2 regions of the Companilactobacillus sp. FL22-1 genome follow, and region 2 is predicted to be linked to the other one. Evidence: predicted binding sites of a transcription regulator. Region 2 holds the regulator's gene; the other holds the start of a gene.
The links. The regulator Rex, encoded in region 2, represses fermentation and respiration genes when NADH is low (regulators of the CRP and FNR family bind a similar motif). The targets are predictions, from matches to a motif close to TTGTGAANTANTTCACAA.
Positions count from the first base shown of each region.

Region 1: a site for Rex is predicted at 2,104-2,121, ahead of ACG72T_RS00265 (acyl-CoA dehydrogenase family protein). Genes of this name have one in related genera too.

Region 1 covers NZ_JBINJY010000001.1:53,551-61,418, reverse strand. The annotation lists gene dltB (D-alanyl-lipoteichoic acid biosynthesis protein DltB) at 1-277, shown strand, start outside; gene dltC (D-alanine--poly(phosphoribitol) ligase subunit DltC) at 289-528, shown strand; gene dltD (D-alanyl-lipoteichoic acid biosynthesis protein DltD) at 532-1,800, shown strand; gene ACG72T_RS00265 (acyl-CoA dehydrogenase family protein) at 2,137-3,261, shown strand; gene ACG72T_RS00260 (electron transfer flavoprotein subunit beta/FixA family protein) at 3,271-4,068, shown strand; gene ACG72T_RS00255 (electron transfer flavoprotein subunit alpha/FixB family protein) at 4,070-5,038, shown strand; gene ACG72T_RS00250 (glycine betaine/L-proline ABC transporter ATP-binding protein) at 5,404-6,615, shown strand; gene ACG72T_RS00245 (ABC transporter permease) at 6,608-7,471, shown strand; gene ACG72T_RS00240 (glycine betaine ABC transporter substrate-binding protein) at 7,482-7,868, shown strand, end outside.
Region 2 covers NZ_JBINJY010000009.1:66,128-73,995, forward strand. The annotation lists gene sufB (Fe-S cluster assembly protein SufB) at 1-1,032, shown strand, start outside; gene ACG72T_RS08790 (metal-sulfur cluster assembly factor) at 1,044-1,373, shown strand; gene ACG72T_RS08795 (DUF368 domain-containing protein) at 1,427-2,281, opposite strand; gene ACG72T_RS08800 (ABC-F family ATP-binding cassette domain-containing protein) at 2,387-4,309, opposite strand; gene ACG72T_RS08805 (redox-sensing transcriptional repressor Rex) at 4,446-5,096, shown strand; gene manA (mannose-6-phosphate isomerase, class I) at 5,118-6,086, shown strand; gene ACG72T_RS08815 (cation:dicarboxylate symporter family transporter) at 6,335-7,615, shown strand; gene ACG72T_RS08820 (lysostaphin resistance A-like protein) at 7,692-7,868, opposite strand, start outside.

The sequences.
Region 1 (7,868 bases), on a different contig from region 2:
CAAAAATAAAGTTACTATCGCTAATCTTGGTTATGTGACCTTATTCTTGATCATGGGATTTTGGCACGGTGAGACTTGGTATTACATTGTTTATGGTATTTTCCATGCATGCGCAATGATTATAAATGATGCATGGCTCAGATATAAAAAGAAACATCGCGACAGTATTCCAAGCAACAAGTTTACGCAAGCATTTGCGATATTCTTGACGTTTAATATCGTATGTTTCAGTTTCCTGATCTTTTCAGGATTTTTCGACAAATTATGGTTTAGTTAGGAGAGTTTATTATGGATGAAATTAAAACAAAGGTAATTGATATTTTAAAGGATGTAACAGGTTTGGACGACGCTGGTCAAGATGCTGATCAAGATCTATTTAAAGATGGTGTGCTTGATTCAATGGCAACTGTAGAAGTTTTGGTTAACTTACAAGATGAATTTGGTATTACGGTACCAGTTTCAGAATTTGATCGTTCACAATGGTCAACAGTTAACAAAATTGCTCAACAAGTACAAGAATTGGAATAGATTATGAAAAAAAAGTTATGGATGATTTTTGGACCTGTTATAGTTGCCGCAGTGGCTTTAATGCTGCTTCTCTGGACTCCAATCAACTTTAAGACCTTAACACCACAAAAAGTTAGACAAGCTGCTACTTCATTGGATGTTAGAGTTCTTAAAGGTGAGAGCGTGAAGAACGCCGCTGAGAAAGAGAATTACATTCCTATCATTGGTTCATCGGAACTTTCTAGAATGGATCCGTTCCATCCATCTTCCATGGCGCAAAAATATCATTGGAAGAACAAGCCATTTTTACTTGGTAATCCAGGTACGGCTTCGCTCACTCAAGCAATGAATGTTGGTGGAATGGAAAACCTCAAGGGAAATAAAGCTGTTTTTATTATTTCGCCCCAGTGGTTTACCAAAACCGGTGTCCCAGCCGATGCTTTTAAGTACTTCTTATCGCCCTTGCAATTGACAGGATTTATTTTGAATTCTGATCATGGTGATAAGGCCATGAATAAGTATGTTGCCAATCGAATCCTTGATTTGGGTGTCGATAAAGGACCCATTGAGGATGAGGCTTTAGAAAGAATTGCTGCTGGTAAGCAAATTACTTCGTTTGAACGCTTTTATATTCAAAGATTTGCCCGCTCTAGCTTAAAGAGCCAAGATGATCTGTTTGGTTCTATCTCGATGAATGATCATGAAGATGTCATCAGCGATGCAGCTAGCAAATTGCCTGACAAGTATAATTATAAAAAATTGAATAAATTAGCTATCAAGATGGCTAAAGAACATTCAAATGATAATGCCTATCAGATTGGTAATAAGTTCTATGACAAGCAATTGAGAAAACGAATGGAAACTTATCGCAATGCTCATCGACACGTAACTTATACTCATTCGCCTGAATACAATGACTTCCAAGCTTTACTTTATATGTTTGCTCAAAATAAGACCGAAGTATTGTTTGTGATTCAACCAATTAACCCATATTGGGTCAAGTATACAGGGATGCCAATGAGCACAATCACTAATTTTGACACCAAGATCAAGTATCAATTGAGATCTCAAGGATTCAATAATATTGTTGATTTATCCGAACTTAAAAATCCCAACTATATCGCCGAAGATACGATTCATATGGGCTGGCGTGGTTGGTTATTGTTAGATCGTCATTTGAAAGATTATTACAAAGATAAGAAGGCTAATCCCAAGAATACCCAATATAAGATGGACAGCTACTTCTTAACTGACAAGTGGGCTAATAATACAGACTTTTCAAATAACAAATAAAAAGTTAAAAGAAAAAGTTCAGCTTTCTAGTTTTGCTAAATAAGGAGAGCATAACAAAACACTTTTAGCTTTCAGTATTAAGTAAATAGAGCGGTAACTCGATTTTTGAGTTGCCGCTCTATTTGGGTTAAGCGAAAGAAGCTGTTTTTTACGCAAGATTAAAGTTAAAAATGGTTATGCCTACTGCCAGCCTTTTTTAATATTTATATGTAATTCGATACATTATAATTATATTTACAATTACTATTTAATGCCTTATTATTATTTTATTAGAATATTGCTGTGATATTTTTTTATAGATATTTGTGAATAAATTAACATGTGAGGAGTAAGCTGATGGATCAAAAACAGATGAGTAAAGAAATCCTTTTAAGAATGGTCAAGGCTTTTACTGAAAATGAAGTTGCACCATATGACATGGAGATCGATCATACCCGTTCTTATGTCAATAATCTTTTGGATAAAATTAAACAAGCTGATTTTCTCAGCACGATGTTGCCAGAAGAGTACGGTGGAGCTGGATTTGATGGTGAGACCACTGCGGCCATGATCAATGAAATTGCTCGTGGGAATGCCAGCTTAGGTGTAACTTTAGAAGGTCATTTCAAGTTGATCGATCAAATCGTTAAGTATGGAAATCAAGCTCTAAAAGATGAATATTTGCCACAAGCTAAGTCGAGAATCATTGGCTTTTCAATGACTGAACCAAGTGGTGGTTCAAATCCGTTGGGGATAACCTCACATGCTGAAAAACATGGCGACAAGTGGATCATTAATGGTGATAAAATTATGATCACTAATGGTGGATTAGCTGAGATCTATTGCGTTTTAGTTAAAACTGCACCAACAGAGTTGTCATTTTTCGTTGTGGACAAGGACATGCCAGGATTTGAATATGGTAAGCAAGAAAACTTCTTAGGTCTTACTGGTGTGCCAGTTGGCGAAATTGTGATGAATAATATTGAAGTTGATGAGAACCATCTTTTAGGCAAAGTTGGAATGGGAAAAGAAATCGGCGACAGTGCTCATAATGATGCTCGAATCTTAATGGGGGCCGTTTTGACCGGTATCATGGAACATGAGCTGAACATTGTGACTGACTACGCCACGCATCGTAAGGCCATTGATACACCGATTATTCAAATGCAAGGTATTCAGCGTAAAGTGGCTGATATTGCTATTGCTAAAGAGACAACGAAATTACTCTACCAAAAGGCAGCTTGGTTAAAAGATCATGGCCAAGACTATGAAGAAGAGGCTGCAATGGCCAAGGCTTATGGTAGTCGTAGTGCAGTCAAGTCAGGCGATGATGCCTTACAAGTTTTAGGCGGCTATGGATACAGTTTAGATTATCCAGTGGAACACTTGATCAGAGACGCTCGGGCAATGGAATTAGCTGAAGGAACTGTCGAAAAGATGCGGACAGCCATTGCTTTGATTGAAGCAAAGAATCGGGCCTAGGAGGTTATTATGAAAATAGTTGTTTGTATTAAACAAGTGCCAGAAACTACCAATGTAAAGATTAATGAAAAAACTAAGAATATCGATCGTCGCGGCTTAGGCGGTGTAATCAATCCCTATGACTTACACGCAGTCAAGACGGCACTCGATTTAAAAAAGAGTGTCGGCGGCGAAGTGATCACAATGACCATGGGTCCAAATGATTTTGCGGTCTCTTTACGTGAAACTTTAGCTCTAGGTGCAGATAGTTCAATCTTACTGTCAGATAGAGCTTTTGCTGGGGCCGATACTTTAGCCACTGGTTACGTTTTAGCTCAAGCAATCGAAAAGATTGGCGACGTAGATGTAGTCTTATTAGGACAACAATCAGTCGATGCTGATACAGGTCAGGTAGGTCCAATTATGGCAGAATTATTAAGTATGCCTCAAGTGACTTACGCTAATAAAGTCGAGGCTAATAACGATAAATTAGTGATCGACCGAAACTTGGATACCGTGGCTCAAAGAATTACCGCTCAGTTGCCAGTGCTGTTAACAGTAACAGATTCGATCAATCAGCCAGAATATACCAATGTGGTAGAGATCGCCAAGAGTTTCAACAAACCTTTGACGACCTGGCATGCAGCTGACTTGAATCTTGAAGAAAAACGTGTTGGACAAGCAGGGTCACCAACAATCGTCCGTTCAATCTCTTCACCAGAAAAGAAGACAAAGGTGGGTCACAAATTGTCCAATGACCCAGTTGAGGCGGCTCGTGAGTTAGTTGACGCCTTGAGAAAACAAAATATTTTGACGGAGGAAGATTAAGATGGCAGTGATCAAAGAGAATTGGGTGTTTGCTGAAACAGAATTAGACAAAGTCAATCCAGTTACTTACCAACTAATAACTAAAATGAAACAGATCAGTCATGATCCACTCGTCGTGATCTTGATCGAAAAAACTTCGGCAAATTTGGAACAAGCCATTACTGAATATGGTCCCGACAAGATCCTAGTGATAAAAGATGACGATTTAGTTGCCGGCGATGATTTGGAGTTAACTAATGCCTTGGATAATTTGATCAAGAAGCTGGGCACACCTAATACCTTGGTATTTCCAGCTACTGTTTTTGGCAGGTCGGTTGCCCCCAGATTACAAGCTCGACTAAGAACTGGTCTAACAGCTGATTGTTTGGACTTAAAATTTGAAGGCAATCTCTTAGTTCAAACGAAGCCTTCATATGGTGATAACATCATGTGTGAGATTACGATTCCTAATCATCAACCGAAGATGGTCACGGCCCGTCCTAATGTTTTCGCAGCAGAAAAAGTTGCCAATCCTCAGACTGAGATTGAAGAAATCAAGGACTTGGACTGGGAAAAAGATACTCAATTGACGGTTGTAAGTGAAAACTTGCCAAAAGAAACTAGTGACGATGTTTCCCAAGCCAATAGGGTTGTTGCTTTAGGTCGAGGTGATAAGACTGAATCTGGAATTGAAATGGCCGAAAGTCTTGCCCAAAAACTTCATGCTACGATTGGAGTAACTCGTCCGTTAACTGATTTGGATAAATATACGGTTAAAGAACAAATTGGTCAGAGTGGTCAAACTATTGCCCCTGACTTGTTGATTAATTTGGGTATCTCTGGTGCGGTACAATATACTGCCGGAATCAGTAATGCTAAGGTAGTGGTTTCAGCTAATACTGATGCCAATGCCCAAATATTTAAGTCTTCAGATTATTACTTTGTCGGCAATGCTTATGAATTTTCAAAAGCACTCGAAGCAATTCTTTAGACAAATAACGTCTCGAAAACAAATGCCTCTTGATTCTAAAAACTAGAATCAGGGGGCATTTTAAGTTGATTTTAGTAATTTAAATAAGATTTTTTTATTTTAATTTATCATCATGGCAAATAAAACTCGCAAAGTAAGATGAAGCATGGGATAGCGCGTTAAATTTTTACATCAAATTTAGGTCGTTTTTGTCCATAAAAATGCTTACAGCAAAACTGATAATTTGCATAAGAAAATTATATTTGTTAGGGTTATATAGTTCGCTGTTATTTGCATTGCTTAAATAATAGCTTTTTTATTTACAATTAATGCATATTTCATTTAAAGAAAGTGCATTTTTTTCAATTCCAAGAATGGGGGATTTAATGAGTACTCAAAAAAGTACAAAAGTAGAAGTCAACAATTTAACGAAAATCTTTGGTAAACATATTGCCAAAGCTAAAGAGTTAAGCCGTCAAGGAAAAGATAAAGCAGAAATACTGAAGGAGACGGGTGCCACTTTAGGTGTCGACCGAGCTGATTTCAAAATCTATGATGGAGAAATCTTTGTCATCATGGGTCTGTCCGGTAGTGGTAAGTCAACTTTAGTCCGAATGATCAACCGTTTGATCGAACCTACTGAAGGTGAGGTTTTGATCGACGGTGAGAACCTAATGAAGATCGACAAAAAAGAACTTCGTGAAGTTCGCCGAAAGAAAATGAGTATGGTGTTCCAAAACTTTGGCCTCTTGCCTAATCGAACTGTTTTGGAAAATACTGAATATGGCTTGGAAATTCAAGGTGTCGATAAAGCGACTCGCGAAAAGAAAGCTAAAGAAGCACTAGAAACAGTTGGTATCACAGGCTATAACGACGAGTATCCTGATCAATTATCAGGTGGGATGCAACAACGAGTTGGATTAGCTCGAGCCTTAGCCAATGATCCTGAAATTCTCTTAATGGATGAAGCTTTCTCAGCTTTGGATCCATTGAACCGAACTGATATGCAAGATCAGTTATTGGATATCCAAGAAAGATTACATAAGACCATTATCTTCATCAGTCATGATTTGAACGAAGCCTTGAAAATTGGTGATCGAATCATGATCATGAAGGATGCCAGAGTAATTCAAACTGGAACTCCAGAAGATATTTTGACTCATCCAGCTGATGAGTATGTTGAAGAATTTATTGAAAATGTTGACCGTAGTAAGGTCCTTACCGCCGGTAATGTTATGATTCGTCCAACAGTTGTCAACATTGAAAAAGCTGGTCCAAGACTAGCCTTGAAGTTGATGAAAGACAATGAAGTTTCAACCGCCTATGTCATTGATTCACGTCGTAATTTACTTGGTATCGTCGATGCGAATGATGTGATCAAATTGGCTCGCGAAAAGAATGGTGATTTAACTTCAATTGTTCAAACGAAAGTACCAACAACGTCAGAAGATACGCCTATTTCAGACTTAATGGATGATATTTCACAAACCGGTATCCCATTTGCCGTTATCAACGATAAGAAACAATTGATGGGAATCATTGTGCGTGGTGCCGTCTTAGGTGCTTTAGCCGGAAATGAGGTGAGCGATTTTGAATAGTCTCTTCTTAAATAGTATTCCACAAATACCACTTGCTAATTGGATCGACAAATTCGTTGATTGGTTAGTTCAATTTACTGGCTTTTTCAATGCCATTACTAATTTTATTGGTTCGATCAACAGTGCCTTTCAATGGGTCTTTGATTTGATTCCAATTTGGTTATTTATCGTAATTGTATTAGCTCTCACATATTATGTGAACCGGGATCAACAAAACTGGGGACTCTTGATTTTTGAATTCCTAGGTTTGTTATTGATTTGGAACTTAGACTTTTGGCGTGATATGACCCAGACCTTAACGCTAGTTCTAACTTCCAGTTTGATTGCCTTAGTTATCGGAATACCACTTGGTATTTTAATGGCTAAGAGTCACACTGCTGAAGTTATTTTGAAACCGATCCTTGATTTCATGCAGACTATGCCGGCCTTTGTTTACTTGATTCCAGCAGTTGCTCTGTTTGGTATCGGGATGGTGCCAGGTATCGTCGCTTCAGTTATCTTTGCGATGCCACCAACAGTTAGAATGACGAATATGGGTATCCGTGAGGTACCGGATGAATTGATTGAAGCCGCTGATTCATTTGGTTCTACTGAATGGCAAAAATTATTTAAAGTTGAATTGCCAATTGCTAAAACTAGTTTAATGGCTGGTGTCAACCAAAGTATGATGCTATCACTTTCAATGGTTGTTATTGCTTCAATGATCGGTGCTATGGGCTTAGGAACGAAAGTTTACTTTGCCGTAGGTCGAAACGACGCTGGTAATGGTTTTGCCGCAGGTTTAGCGATCGTTATTTTAGCTATTATCTTGGACCGATTGACTCAATCACTAACTAGAACACGCAGAAAACATTAGGAGGGATTATTTGAAGAAACAAAAGTTTATTAAACTTTTCTTATTAGCTCTACTGATTATCCCAATTATTTCTGCTTGCAGCTCCCAAACTGCTCCTTACAATAGTAAAGAAAAATTGGGTTCACAGATTAACTATACGATCACTGGGATCGATGCTGGTGCCGGTATCATGTCCTCGACGCAAAAAGCTCTGAAATCATACGGACTTGATAAAGACAATTGGCAACTTCAAACGAGTTCGACTGCCGCAATGACGAGTACCTTAGACAAGGCAATCAAGGATAAACGTCCCATCGTTGTCACAGGTTGGCAACCACATTGGATGTTCACTAAGTATCCAATCAAGTTTTTGAAAGATCCCAAGAACGTCTATGGTAAAGCCGAACATATCGATACG
Region 2 (7,868 bases):
TATGAATCAGAAGTTGTCTATCACAACATGCGTGAAGAATTTGCCAAATTAGGGATCATCTTCACCGATACTGATACTGCTCTAAAAGAGTACCCAGAGTTATTCAAGAAATGGTTCGGTAAATTAGTCCAACCGACAGATAATAAATTTGCGGCCTTAAACGGTGCTGTTTGGTCTGGTGGTTCCTTTATCTATGTGCCAAAAGGCGTTAGAACTGATATCCCAATCCAGTCGTATTTCCGCTTGAATTCAGAGAACTCTGGACAATTTGAACGGACGTTGATCATCGTTGATGAGGGAGCTAAAGTCGATTACGTTGAAGGCTGTACTGCTCCTAACTATTCTTCGGATAGCTTGCATGCGGCAGTAGTAGAAGTTAATGTTCAAAAGGACGCTTATTGCCGTTATACGACGATTCAAAACTGGTCGGATAATGTTTATAGTCTAGAGACTAAACGAGCCGCAGCCGAAGAGAACGCCACCATGGAGTGGGTCGATGGTAACTTAGGTTCCAAAGTCACGATGAAGTATCCCAGTGTTTATTTGAATGGTGAAAATGCCCGAGGAACGATGCTTTCAATCGCCGTAGCTAGTAACGGTATCCATCAAGATTCTGGAGCTAGAATGATTCATAATGCCAAGAATACTTCTAGTTCGATTGTTTCCAAGTCAATCGCTAAAACTGGAGGTTCAGTCGATTATCGTGGAACAGTGCGTTTTGGGAAACATTCTGATGGCTCCAAAGCTCACGTTGAATGCGATACGATCATCATGGATGATCAGTCATCATCTGATACGATCCCTTATAATGAAATCGATAATGCGAATGTTTCGATGGAGCACGAAGCTAGAGTCTCGAAGATCTCAGAGGAACAGCTTTATTATCTGATGAGCCGTGGTATTTCGGAAGCTAAAGCTACCGAGATGATCGTGATGGGCTTTGTGGAACCATTCACCAAAAAACTGCCAATGGAATATGCCGTAGAATTGAACCGTTTGATCAGTTATGAAATGGAAGGTTCGATCGGCTAGAGGATATTATTATGACAGAGAAAATGACAGAAAAAGAAAAACTGGTCATGGAAGCACTGGAAGATGTGATCGACCCGGAACTAGGAATTGACCTAGTTAATTTAGGGTTGATCTATGGTGTAAAAGTTGAAGGAAACAAGGCAACTGTAACCATGACCTTGACGACAATGGGTTGTCCCTTGAGTGACATGTTAGATGATGCGATCAAAGAGGCCAGTGAATCAGTCGATGGTATCGATAAGTGTGTAGTGGAACTAGTGTGGTATCCAGTCTGGGATATTTCAATGATGAGCCGGTATGCGAGAATCTCATTAGGAATACCGGGAAACTTAGGCAATTAAAAAAGCACTGCGTTTATTCGAAAACTCGAGTAAATACAGTGCTTTTGCTTTGATTAGCTTTTAGCCATATTTTCAAAACGGCTCATCAATAAACCTAAGATGATTCCAATCAAGAATAAAACTAGGCCAATGGTCCAATCGATCAACGAGGTATTTTGATAGGATATACCACCATTGATATAAGGATTAGGTACCAAAATTAAAATCGTACTAGCGATGACGATACCAAGGATAAAATGGTATACCCGTGAGTGATGATGGCGGATAATACTTTCCATAGCTTTGGAAAAGGTCAAAACGGTAATCGCTCCACCAATGGCGATTGGTAAAAAGACTCCCAAGTCAAAGTTCTTAAAGCCTTTTAACATTGGTCCATATAACCCAATAATCAGAAGAAGGTTGGAAGAACTTAATCCGGGCACTAATACTCCTAAAGCAATCAGAGCCCCAGCAACGATAAAACCGAAGAAATTGGCAGGAATTGTGCCTAAGATCTCACTAATGAAGAATAAGAATATTCCGCCACCAATCAGCATGGAGAAGAACCAAAGCAGATCGATTCGGTCTCGTTTAGTCCGTGAAGTTGATTCAATTACCAAGGTTGGCAAGGTTCCAAAGATGATCCCGGCAAAAGCCCAGAGAACAACCATTTGGTGATTCTCTAATAAATATTCTAAAGGATTTGATAATAGGCCGATACCGACGATTCCACCGATACCAATAGGAACGAAGTAGAGAAAATCTCGTCTGAAGTTGTCGCGGACATGAGCCATAAAGGTCAGCATCCGTTCATAAACTCCTAAAATTGCGGCTAAAGCGCCCCCAGAAACCCCCGGAAGAATGAATCCTAAAGCGATGATCACACCCTTAAAAAAGCGAATGATAAAGTTATCTCGTTTTGTTTTCATAGGTCCTCTTTATTAATATAATTTTATTCACAATATCAAATTAAAATTGTTATAGCAAATAAAAGTCATCGTTCAAAGAATTTATTTGTTGGTAATGATTGTAATTTATTCTTGATCTTTGAAATCTTCCAATTCAATCGACTTTTCAGTCCATTCTTCTTCAATCTGATCTTGTTTAGCCGAGACTTCATCCAACTCTTTTTGCAGATCAGCTAATTTACTGTACGAAGTGATATTTTCTTCTTTAGTCATTTCGGCCTGAATAGCTTTAGTTTTATCTTCTAGTTCAGTTAATTGTTGTTCCAAATCGTCAACTTGTCGACGCAACTTCCGTTCTTGTTTTTGTTGCTCTTTTGATTGTTGATACTCAATTTTTTTCTCACTAACGTTGTTGGAAGCTTGAGCTGTTTGAGTTGGAGCAGCTTGTTCAGTCGTTTTTTCCAGATAATAATCATAATCACCCAGATAAATTGTACTGCCGTGAGGGCTAATATCGACGATCCTGTTGGCTAAAGTGTTCAAGAGGTAACGATCATGTGAAACGAAGAGGACGGTGCCAGGGAAGCTCTTTAAGGCATCTTCAAGCACTTCCTTGCTATCAATATCTAAGTGGTTAGTTGGCTCATCCATAATCAAGAAATTATTGTTTTCCATCGACAACTTAGTGAGCGTCAAACGTGCTTTTTCACCACCAGATAGTCCCGCGACAGGTTTCAAGACATCGTCGCCACTGAATAGAAAGGCACCTAATTTATTGCGGATAACTTGTTCATCGAGACGTGGGTATTGATCCCAGATTTCGTGCAACACGTCTTTTTTAGGATCTAGGCCCTTCAAATTTTGATCGTAGTAACCGACTTGAACGTTGGCGCCGAATTGGCTAGTACCCTTGATTAAAGGTATCTTATTCAAAATTGATTTGAGAAAAGTTGACTTGCCGATTCCGTTAGGACCAATGATACCAACTCGTTCACCTTTTTTTACATCCAGATTGATTGGCTCAGACATGATCTGATCATCATAGCCAATGGCTGCATCTTTAACCAAAAGCACGTCATTACCACTTTCTTTATCGATATTGAATGAGAAGTGGACTGAGCCTTGGTCACTGCCAGGTTTTTCCAAAACATCCATATGTTCCAACTTTTTACGACGACTTTGAGCCATCTTAGTAGTTGATGCACGAACGATATTTTTTTGAATGTACTCTTCGGCCTTCTTGATTTCAGCCTGTTGCTCTTCATAATGTTTCCAAGCAATGTCTTGATTCTTTTTCTTTTCTTGCAGGTAGAAACTATAATTGCCGGAATAGTGAGTTGAGGAATGCTGATTGATCTCGACGATCTCATTGGCGACCTTATCTAAGAAGTACTGGTCATGAGAGACGATGACTAGAGCACCTCGATAGCCCTTTAAATAATTTTCTAGCCATTCAACCGTGTTGATATCCAAATGGTTGGTCGGTTCATCCAAGAGTAAGATATCGTGGTGTTCCAAGAGCATTTTAGCCATCGCTAAACGTGACCTTTCACCACCAGAAAGCGTCGAGACTTTATTTTGCCAAACTTCTTCCTCAAAACCGAAGCCCTTTAGGACACTGCGGATTTCTGATTGATAACCGTAACCATTTTCTTGGCGAAAAGTATTTTGTAGTTGATCATATTGTTTTAAGATATCTTCGTAATCATCAGCATTAGGATCAGCTAATTTTTCTTCAAGTGCGTGCATCCTTTTTTCTTGTTCTTTGAGGTAGTCAAATACCTTTTCCAATTCTAAGAAAATTTGATTATCGCTGTTCAGACCTGAATCCTGTGCTAAATAGCCAATATTGGTGTCTTTTTTCAACGCAATATTGCCGCTGTTATAACTTTCTTGATCTGAAATGATCTTCAGCAAAGTAGATTTTCCAACGCCGTTACGTCCAACTAAACCGATTCGGCTATTGTCTTGGATTTCAAAACTGACATTGGAAAAAAGTTTTTTGGTACCAAAATTTTTCGTAATGTTCTGTGCTTGTAATAAAATCAAAATATAACTCCTTTATGTCTTCACAATTTTATCATTAATTAATAATTTGTGCCTTTATAGGTTTAACGTATTGCGTTTTTTTGGATTTTTATTTACTATAAATGTTAGTGAAATGACACACATATGGTGGTAAATTATGACAAAAACAACAGTTCCAAACGCAACAATAAAGCGTTTACCAATTTATTATCGTTACTTTCAATTTCTCAAGGATGAAGGCACAAAAAAAATCTCCTCTGGCGAATTATCAGAAGGGGTCAAGATAGATAGTGCTACAATTAGACGTGACTTCTCATATCTAGGTGCACTTGGGAAACGTGGCTACGGTTACGATGTAAACGATTTAGTGGCTTTCTTTAAGAAGCTCTTGAATCAAGATAAACGAACCAACGTCGCATTAGTGGGAGTTGGTAATTTAGGTAACGCCTTACTAAATTATAACTTTTCTCGGACTAATAATGTGCGAATTGCGGCAGCTTTTGATATCAATAAGGAAATTGTCGGTACAGTTAAGAGTGGCGTACCAGTTTACTATATTAGCGAACTGAAAGAACAACTTAACTTGCAACAGATCGATGTCTGCATTTTGACAGTTTCATCTAACGCTGCCCAAACGACCGCTGATCAGTTAGCCGAGGCTGGCGTTCGCGGTATCTTAAACTTTACACCGGTTATTATCAATGTACCAAGTAGTATCCGCGTTCATTATGTCGATTTGGCAAATGAATTGCAGACGTTGATCTTCTTCTTAGACCGTGATAAGTCAATGACAGAAGAAACAAATTAAAATCCTTTGGGGGGAATTATAATGAGTGAACCATTATTCTTGAAACCTGTCTTCCACGAAAAAATCTGGGGTGGCAGAAAATTAGCAACTAAGTTTGGCTATGATATTCCTGATGGCACGATTGGTGAATGTTGGGCAATTTCTGGACATCCACATGGTAGATCACAAGTCGAAAATGGCGAATTTGCTGGACAATATGTTGATGACCTTTGGAAAAATCACAGCGAATTATTTGGTAATCCAGAAGGCAAAGTTTTTCCTTTGTTAACTAAGATCTTAGATGCTGAAGCCAGTCTTTCAGTTCAAGTTCATCCAGACAATGCCTATGCAGCTGAGCATGAACATGAATTAGGTAAGACAGAATGCTGGTATATCATCGATGCTGAGCCTAATTCATATTTGATCTATGGTCACAATGCTAAGAATAAAGCTGAACTTGACCAAATGATCGAATCAGGCGATTGGGATCATCTTTTGAGAAAAGTCCCAGTTAAGGCGGGCGAATTCTACTATGTACCAAGTGGAACGGTTCATGCCTTAAATAAGGGGATCATGGTCTTAGAAACCCAACAAAGCAGTGATACAACATATCGTTTGTATGACTATGATCGGGTTGATAAGACTACTGGAAAGAAACGTGATCTACATATCAAACAATCTGAGGATACTATTACCGTGCCTCATAAAGATCCTCAACTTGATATTGAATCCAAACAAGTCGGCCAAAACAAGTTCACAACCTTTGTTCAACCACCAATTTCACCATTCTTCTCAGTTTATCACTGGGAGATCAAAGAACCTGTTGAGCTTCACCATCAAATTGGCAAATACACTTTGATCTCAGTTCTAAATGGTACTGGTAAGATTACAGTTGATGGCCAAGATTATGATTTGAAGAAGGGTATCCACTTGATTGTTCCAGCCACAGTTGATGCTTGGACTTTGTCAGGTGACTTGGATATCATCGCTTCAGAATCTGGCGAAAAGTAAACTCAATTTTAAGAAAAAAACTAAAAATCGTTCATCAATACAGAATAGCGGAAAAATAAATCCGTATATTCTGTATTTTTTTAATGAAAATTTAAGCAAAAGTAGAACTATCTTGGTAAAGACTATTTATTTAGTTCGTACATTTTAATAAAATAAAAAAATATTTAATTTGGAACCGTTAACAATTCCCCATTCTTTAAAAAGTCATCTATAATTAAAATTAAGATTTCAAAAAAGGGGACTTAAAATTGCAGAAACAACGATTTTTTCGAGTCAGTTTAGGGTGGCAAATTATTATTGGCCTGATCTTGGGAATTGTCTTAGGACAAATTTTTTATCAAAATAAAGCCGCCATTCAAGTAATGCAGAACATTGGGACTATGTTTATCTCAATGATTCAAATGATTGTTTTGCCAATTGTTATCTCCTGTTTGACCGTGGGTATTGCCAATATGGGCGATATCAAAAAATTAGGTCGGATCGGTTTAAAGACTTTAGTTTATTTTGAGATTATGACAACATTAGCGATCATTATTGGTATTTTAGTTGCTAATGTTACGCATCCTGGTACATATATTGATATTCACAGCCTAAAAGGTTCGGATATTAGTCAATATGCTGCTACTGCCAAAACAGCTAAACATTCGGGAATTTGGTCGATTCTCATGAGTATTATCCCAACCAATATTTTTGCATCACTCGGTAAGGGTGACATGTTACCAATTATTTTCTTCTCAGTTCTGTTTGGATTAGGAACAGCTTCAATCGGCAAGCAAGGTCAAATTATCACCGATACGCTGAATGCCGTTGCCAATGTTATGTTTAAAGTTACTAACTGGGTAATGCGTTTAGCACCGATTGGTGTCTGTGCTTTGATTGGAGTTACAGTTGGAGAAATGGGCTTCAATTCTTTGAAACCTTTGGCACTTTTTATCGTGATAGCTTACGCAACGATGGCATTCTTTGTCTTTGTGATAATGGCTGCCGTAGGACACTTATTCCACGTAAGATTTTATGAATTATTTAGGATCATCGAAAATGAAGTTATGTTAGCTTTTACTACTGCCAGTTCGGAAGCTGCTTTACCAAAGATGATGAAAAAGATGCAAGACTATGGATCATCAAAGGGAATCGTATCTTTCGTTATTCCGACCGGATATACTTTTAATTTAGATGGTTCTGCTATCTATCAATCTTTAGCCGCTTTATTCTTAGCTCAAGCGTATAATATTCACCTTTCTTTAGGGCAACAAATTACCCTTGTGGTGGTATTGATGTTAACATCTAAGGGGATGGCCGGAGTTCCTGGAGCATCGTTTGTTGTACTCCTAGCCACAGTATCGACTATCGGTGTACCAATGCAAGGTTTGACCTTCATTGCGGGTATCGACCGTCTCGTAGATATGGGACGTACTGCCGTTAACGTTGTCGGAAATTCACTTGCGACCGTCATTATTGCCAAAAGTGAGAAGGAATTTGACGAAGAAAAACGTGCCAAGTACGTTGCAGCTTATACACGTGGGGACTGATGAGAAAACTCCGTGTAGTTAGAAACAATTTAAACACACACAAAAAGCCCGCCGAGAAAAATCGGTAGGCTTTTTTTTAGATGATCTGCAAAGTTAAAACAATTGCATTCATAACGATATGGCTGCCGGCACTGATATAAATATTTTGAGATTTGTAGTAAACATATGAGAACCAAAGTCCCATACAGACATATACTAAGAACCGAGTGTCTTGATGCATAAAAGCAAAGAGAAACGCAGCGATAATCGCAGC